Regions from separate parts of the Stenotrophomonas sp. YJH_SMC_25 genome, predicted to be linked through region 2. Evidence: riboswitches for the same ligand, from Rfam matches in the RefSeq annotation. Region 2 holds a riboswitch; the other holds the start of a gene.

Region 1 (3,645 bases), on a different contig from region 2:
CCGGCGGCCGGCACTACCCGTTACCCGTCACCCCTGGCGGTAGACCTCGGCCCCGCCAGCACGGAACTCCTGCGACTTCTCCTTCATGCCGGCCTCGGCGTAGTCGCGCACGTCCTGGGTGATCTTCATCGAACAGAAGTGCGGTCCGCACATCGAGCAGAAGTGGGCCAGCTTGTGCGCGTCCTTCGGCAGCGTCTCGTCGTGGAATTCCTTGGCCTTTTCCGGATCCAGGCCCAGGTGGAACTGGTCCTCCCAGCGGAACTCGAAGCGCGCCTTGCTCAGCGCGTTGTCGCGTACCTGTGCGCCCGGATGCCCCTTGGCCAGGTCGGCCGCGTGCGCGGCAATGCGGTAAGCCATGATGCCGTCGCGCACGTCCTGGCGGTTGGGCAGGCCCAGGTGTTCCTTCGGCGTCACGTAGCAGAGCATGGCCGTGCCAAACCAGCCGATCATCGCCGCGCCGATCGCACTGGTGATGTGGTCGTAGCCCGGCGCGATGTCGGTCGTCAGCGGGCCCAGCGTGTAGAACGGCGCTTCGCCGCATTCGCGCAGCTGCTTGTCCATGTTTTCCTTGATCAGCTGCATCGGCACGTGGCCGGGGCCTTCGATCATGGTCTGCACATCGTGTTTCCAGGCGATCTTCGTCAGTTCACCCAGCGTTTCTAGTTCGCCGAACTGCGCCGCGTCGTTGGCATCGGCGATGCAACCCGGGCGCAGGCCATCGCCCAGCGAGAAGGTCACGTCGTAGGCCTTCATGATTTCGCAGATCTCTTCGAAATGCGTGTAGAGGAAATTCTCCTTGTGGTGCGCCAGGCACCACTTGGCCATGATCGAGCCGCCGCGGCTGACGATGCCGGTCACCCGCTTGGCGGTGAGCGGCACGTAGCGCAGCAGTACGCCGGCGTGGATGGTGAAGTAGTCCACGCCCTGCTCGGCCTGCTCGATCAGGGTGTCGCGGAAGATTTCCCAGGTAAGCGCCTCGGCACGACCATCAACCTTTTCCAGCGCCTGGTAGATCGGCACGGTACCAATGGCCACCGGCGAGTTGCGGATGATCCATTCACGGGTCTCATGGATGTGCTTGCCGGTGGACAGATCCATCACCGTGTCGCCGCCCCAGCGGATCGCCCACACCAGCTTTTCCACTTCCTCGGCGATGCCGGAAGATACGGCGCTGTTGCCGATGTTGGCGTTGATCTTGGTGAGGAAGTTGCGCCCGATGATCATCGGCTCGCTTTCCGGATGGTTGATGTTGTTGGGCAGCACCGCGCGGCCACGTGCAATCTCGTCGCGCACGAACTCAGGGGTGATGACCTTCTGGATCGACGCGCCGAAGGCCTCGCCCGGGTGCTGCTGCAGCAGGCCGGCATCCCGGATCGCGTCCAGGCGCTGGTTCTCGCGGATGGCGACGAATTCCATTTCCGGCGTGATGATGCCGCGGCGCGCGTAATGCATCTGGGTGACGTTGGCACCGGCACGTGCGCGGCGTGGCAGGCTGCGCGCGGGGAAACGCACCGCGTCAAGCTTCGGGTCATGCTCGCGATCGCGACCGAACGAAGAACTCAGTCCTTCAAGCTGCTCGGTATCACCGCGCTCTTCCACCCAGCCGCGACGCAGTGCCGGCAAACCGGCGGACAGATCGATGCGCACCTCCGGGTCGGTGTACGGGCCCGACGTATCGTAAACGGTCACCGGCGCATTCTCTTCGCCGCCGAACAGCGTCGGCGTACGGGTCAGCGCGATCTCGCGCATCGGCACCTGCAGATCCGGGCGTGAACCGGGCACGTGGATCTTGCGCGAGCCGGGAATGGGCCGGGTCACGGATGCGGAGAGTTGCTGGGCCTGTTGCTGCAGGGCGGAGAGCTGTGCGTTCATCGGGCATCGTCCAGGAAGGTCAGGGACGAAGCGGCGGCGCACGGCACCCGCGCACGGACGGTCCTTGGGCGGAGTCCGGGCACAGCTGCATTGCAAAGCTTCCCTACGCCGGTATGAGCCGGATCAGGTTCCAAGGGACTGTCTCAACCGTGGCCACATGGCCCGGTACCCCCGCTTCTTGGTGCGCATTAGAGCATAGACCGCCCGCCTCCGGGATCAGATCGCCATTCGTTAACGGAACCATGACGTCGCGTTCAGTAACGTGCACGCCATCGCGTTGCTGAGATCGATGCGTTCCCCGCCGCCTTCGCGGCCCCTGCCCGGTCCGTGCTGCATGCCGCCGGCCCTTCGCCGCAAGCTCTGCTCGCTCCCCTCAATCCCCCTTGATCGGAGAAGCTCCTTCATGGTGTTTCGCGTTTCCATCGCATTGGTTCTGCTGCTGGTGCTGCTCGCCGGTATCGCCCCCGGCCCCTTCAACACCGTGGTCCAGTCGATGCTGGCGGAAGTCATCCGCAGTGTCGGCTGGCTGTACCTGCTGGTGGTGTTCCTGGCGCTGGTGTTCCTGATGTACCTGGCGTTCGGCCGCTTCGGCAATCTGCGCATCGGCGGCGAGGACGCCGAACCCGAGTTCTCGCGTGCCAGCTGGATGTCGATGCTGTTCGCCGCCGGCATGGGCATCGGCCTGGTGTTCTGGGGTGCGGCCGAGCCCATCTCGCATTTCAGCAAGCCGCCGGAAGGCCTGGCGCCGCAAAGCCTGGATGCGGCGCGCGCATCGATGCGCTATGCGTTCTTCCACTGGGGCCTGCACCCGTGGGCGATCTACGCACTGATCGGTCTGGCGATGGCCTGGTTCCAGTTCAACCGCAATGGACGCGGCCTGGTCAGCGACATGCTGCAGCCGATCATCGGCCGCCACCATCGCGGCTGGATCGGTCGGGTGGTCAACATCGCCGCCGTAGTTGCCACCGCGATCGGTGTCGCCACCACGCTCGGCTTCGGCACCATCCAGATTGCTGCCGGTATCGAACGCGTCTTCAGCGTGCAGGCTACCGTCGCCGTGCAGATGACCATCATTGCCGTCGCCTTCGTGTTGTACATGGCCTCCACCGCCAGTGGCGTGGAGCGAGGTGTGAAGTGGCTGTCCAACTTCAACCTGGCGTTGGCTGCCCTGCTGGCAGCCATCCTGCTGGTGCTGGGGCCGACCGGCTTCATCTTCGATACGTTCACCACCACGCTGGGCTCCTACCTCAACCAGCTGGTGACGATGAGCCTGCGCATGTCACCGTTCTCCGGCAGCACCTGGGTGGCGGACTGGACGATCTTCTACTGGGCCTGGTGGATCTCGTGGGCGCCGTTCGTGGGATCGTTCATCGCGCGCATCTCGCGCGGCCGCAGCGTGCGCGAGTTCGTGATCGGCGTCGTGCTCGCACCGACGCTGCTGGGCTTCTTCTGGTTCGCGGTGTTCGGCGGCACTGCGTTGTGGGCACAGATCTTCGGCCACGCCGATCTGGTGCAGGCGCTTGGCAATGGCTACGAGACGGTGTTGTTCACACTGTTCGACAGCATGCCGCTACCGTTGTTGCTGTCGTGCATCGCGCTGGTGCTGCTGATGATCTTCTTCGTGACCTCGGCCGATTCGGCGGTCCTGGTGCTGGCCAGCATGTCCACCGACGAGGCTGGCGACCCACCGTTGAAGCGCAAGCTGGCCTGGGGCATTGCGGTGGCACTGATTGCAGCGGCGTTGCTGCTGGCCGGAGGCCTGGACGCGCTGCA
Region 2 (3,645 bases):
GCGGCTGGTAAGCAGCGCGGCATCTCCCATGCCGATGCACGGACGGGCGGGTCGATGACCCGCCCGTTTGCGTTGGCCGCGTGCATGGCGTTGAATGCGCAGCCTTGGATGTGACTTTCCCCACTGGGGCTTCGGCATGACGTCTTCCTCCCACCGCGTGCAGGGCCTCAACAACGACGAGGTCGCTGCCGACTGGCCACCGATCAGCGCGGCGGACATCGCGTGGCTGCGCCAGCACTACCCGCAGCTGGACGAGCGCAGCCAACCGCACTGGCACAGCCCGCGGCCGCTGTCGGCTGCCGCCATCGTCAACGGCGCGAACGGAGCGGTGTTCGTCAAGCGCCATCACCACAGCGTGCGCAGTGCGGCCTGCCTGGAAGAAGAGCACCACTTCATCGCCCATCTCGCCGCAGCGGGCGTACCGGTGGTGCAGGTGCTGCCAGCGGCCGATGGCCACACGGCGGCCGAACATGGCGAATGGACGTTCGAGCTGCATGCGATCGGCGTCGGCGAGGACCTGTACCGCGACGCCGTGTCGTGGTCGCTGCTGACCGATGTCGCGCAGGCCCGCGAAGGCGGGCGCACACTCGCGCAGCTGCACCGGGCCGCCGCCAGCTACCACGCGCCCCAGCGCAGCACCCATGTGCTGGTCGCGCGCGACGATCTGATCCGTGCCGACGATCCGATCGCGGCCATCAAGGCAGGGCTGCACGAGCGTCCCGGGCTGGCCCGCTACCTCGCGCGCATTCCATGGGAAGCGCAGCTGCAGCGCGACGTGCTGCCGTGGCATGCCGGCCTGGCCGAGCGCCTGCGCGATGAGCCACGGTTGTGGGCGCACAACGACTGGCACGTTTCCAACCTGCTGTGGCGCGATGGGCAGATCAGTACCGTGCTGGATTTCGGCCTGGCCTCGCCCACCAGTGCGCTGTTCGACCTCGCCACGGCGATCGAGCGCAACGCGGTGGCGTGGCTGGAACTGGAGCGCGGCATGGAGGCGGTGCGCATCGATATCGCGCTGGCCCTGCTCGACGGCTACCGCCAGGTGCTGCCGCTGTCGGCGGCACGCGTGCACCTGCTGGCCGACCTGCTGCCGATGGTTCATTTCGACTTCGCACTGTCCGAAGTGGAGTACTTCGAAGGCGTCACCGGCTCGACCGCCAATGCCGACGTCGCGTGGCAGCCCTTCATGCTGGGGCATCCGGCGTGGTTCCACAGCGCGCCGGGACAGGCACTGCTGCAGGCGCTGCACGCGGCGGCGTGACCCGGTTGGCGCACCATTGGGGTCAGATCCCTTTCCTGCGGAAAGGGATCTGACCCCGCAGCCTGGACCCCGCAGCCTGAAGGACGCCGGCTCGCAAATCCGTACCATTTGTAGTGAAATGGTCACCTGAAGCGGGGGTGCCTGGATCTGCCAGGCTGAGAGAGTCCCTTGGAACCTGATCCGGTTTGCACCGGCGTAGGGAGCTTTGAGCCGCAGCCACACCCCCATCATGGGCCCTGTGCACCTGCGCGCCGTCGCTTCGTCTCCCTTGTTGTCCGAAGACGAACCGAATGAACCGCTGCCTGCGCCCCACCCTGCTCTCCCTCGCCCTCTGCGCTGCGCTGCCACTGCACGCCAGCGAGGCCGATGCGTCCCCTGATGCGGCTGCCACCGGCGCCGAGCGCTCGCCCACCGAACTGGCGGCGGTACGCGTGCAGGCCGGCAAGCCGAAGGCCGATACCTCACACGTGAACGCCTTCGGTGGCGGCAGCTGGAAGGACACGCCGGCCTCGGTGAACGTGCTTGAGCGCGATTACCTGGACCGTCGCCAGGTGCGTTCGCTGTCCGAGCTGGCCAGCAACGATGCCTCGCTGGGTGATGCGTATGCGCCGGTGGGTTACTACCAGAACGTCGCCATCCGTGGCTTTGCCCTGGACGCCGCCACCGGCTACCGCTTCAACGGCCTGTCCATCGCCGGCGAACAGCGCCTGGCGCTGGAGAACGTGCAGTCGGTGGAGATCCTCAAGGGTGAAGCCGGCCTGGCCGCAGGCGTGATGGCGCCGGGCGGCATCATCAACTACATCGGCAAGCGCCCGGCCGAAGTGCGCACCGCCACGCTCAGTACCGATTCGGAAGGCTCGCGCTACGTCGCCGTCGATGTCGGCCACTGGATCACCCCGCGTTTCGGCCTGCGCCTGAATGCCGCATGGGATTCCAGCAACTCCTATGTCGAGCACGCCGACGGTCGCCGCAACTTCTACTCGCTGGCCGCCGACTGGCTGATTGGCGAGCGCGGCAAGCTGGAAGTGGATGCCAACTACCAGACCAGCTCGCAGCGTTCGGTGTCCGGCTACCAACTGCTGGGCGCACGCGACCTGCCGCGTGGCGTCGACCGCGAACACCTGCTGGGTTACCAGCCGTGGCAGCGCCCGGTGGATATCGCCAGCACCAACATCACCGTGCTGCATACTTACGACTTCAACGAGGCCTGGCAGTCGCGCGTCTCGGTCGGCCACAGCCGTTCGGTGATCGATGACAACGTCGCTTTCGCCTACGGCTGCTACTACGCCGTGCAGTGCGCCGATGGCAGCGTGCCGGGCAACTACTTCGCGCCCAACGGCGACTACGACGTCTACGACTACCGCAGCCCGGACGACACCCGCCGCAACCAGCAGGCCCGTGCCGAGCTGCGTGGCCGCTTCGAGACCGGCAGCGTCGGCCATGAGCTGACCGTCGGTGCCGACTACTTCCGCCGCACCGTGGACAAGCGCCCGAGCGTCAACGAGTACGTCGGCACCAGCAACATCCACGAAGCACCGGTGCCGGTATTCGCGCCGTCGCCGAAGATGCCGGGACCGTCCGCACGTCGCCTGGACAGCCGCCAGACCGCGTTCTTCGCGCTGGACCGGATGAGCTTCGGCGATGACTGGCAGTGGCTGGCCGGTGGCCGCTTCGTGCGCCTCGATGAGCGCGCCTACGACAAGCGTGGCACCCCGCAGCGGCACAGCCGCTTGTCGCGCTTCCTGCCGCAGACCGCGGTGGTGTGGAAGGCCACCGACCAGCTCAATGCCTATGCCAGCTACGTGCGCGGCATTTCGCTGGGCCAGGAAGCGCCGTTCTGGACCAGCAACGCCGACACCTTCCTGCCGTCCGTGCAGTCGCGGCAGCTGGAAGTGGGCGTGAAGTACGTGCCGGTCGAAGCGCTGACCCTGGGCGCGGCCGTGTTCCGCATTTCGCAGCCGTACCAGTACGCCAGGCCAGACAGCAGCGACGTCGGCTACACCTTCGTCGAGGAAGGCACGCAGACCCACACCGGCCTGGAGCTGACCGCCAACGGCCAGCTGACCGACGCACTGCAGATCGTGGCCAGCGCCAGCGTGCTGCAGGCGCGCGCGCGCGACACCGGCACCCCGGCCTATGAAGGCCATCAGCTGGTGAACGTGCCGAAGGTGCGCGCCAGCGTGCACCTGGCCTATGCGCTCCCGTTCGTGCAGGGCCTGGATGTGACCGGCGGCTGGCGCTATGCCGGTGCCAACGTGGCCCGCGCCGACGGCGGCGTACGCGCACCGGACTACTCGGTGTTCGATGCCGGCCTGCGTTTCCAGCATCGCCTGCACGAACGCGCGGTGACCTGGAACCTGTCGGTGGACAACGTGTTCAACCGC

The links. A riboswitch is a leader RNA that binds a small molecule or an ion and turns the genes downstream of it on or off. The one in region 2 is predicted to bind thiamine pyrophosphate.
Region 1: another riboswitch for thiamine pyrophosphate. It lies ahead of thiC (phosphomethylpyrimidine synthase ThiC); the one in region 2 lies ahead of AC5P7E_RS03770 (TonB-dependent receptor).

Annotation. Positions count from the first base shown of each region.
Region 1 covers NZ_JCAFSV010000007.1:118,111-121,755, forward strand. Annotated here, with positions in the region: gene thiC (phosphomethylpyrimidine synthase ThiC) at 28-1,872, opposite strand; TPP riboswitch at 1,955-2,055, opposite strand; gene AC5P7E_RS11355 (BCCT family transporter) at 2,276-3,645, shown strand, end outside.
Region 2 covers NZ_JCAFSV010000002.1:171,157-174,801, forward strand. Annotated here, with positions in the region: gene AC5P7E_RS03760 (glycine zipper 2TM domain-containing protein) at 1-11, shown strand, start outside; gene AC5P7E_RS03765 (phosphotransferase enzyme family protein) at 137-1,261, shown strand; TPP riboswitch at 1,385-1,480, shown strand; gene AC5P7E_RS03770 (TonB-dependent receptor) at 1,552-3,645, shown strand, end outside.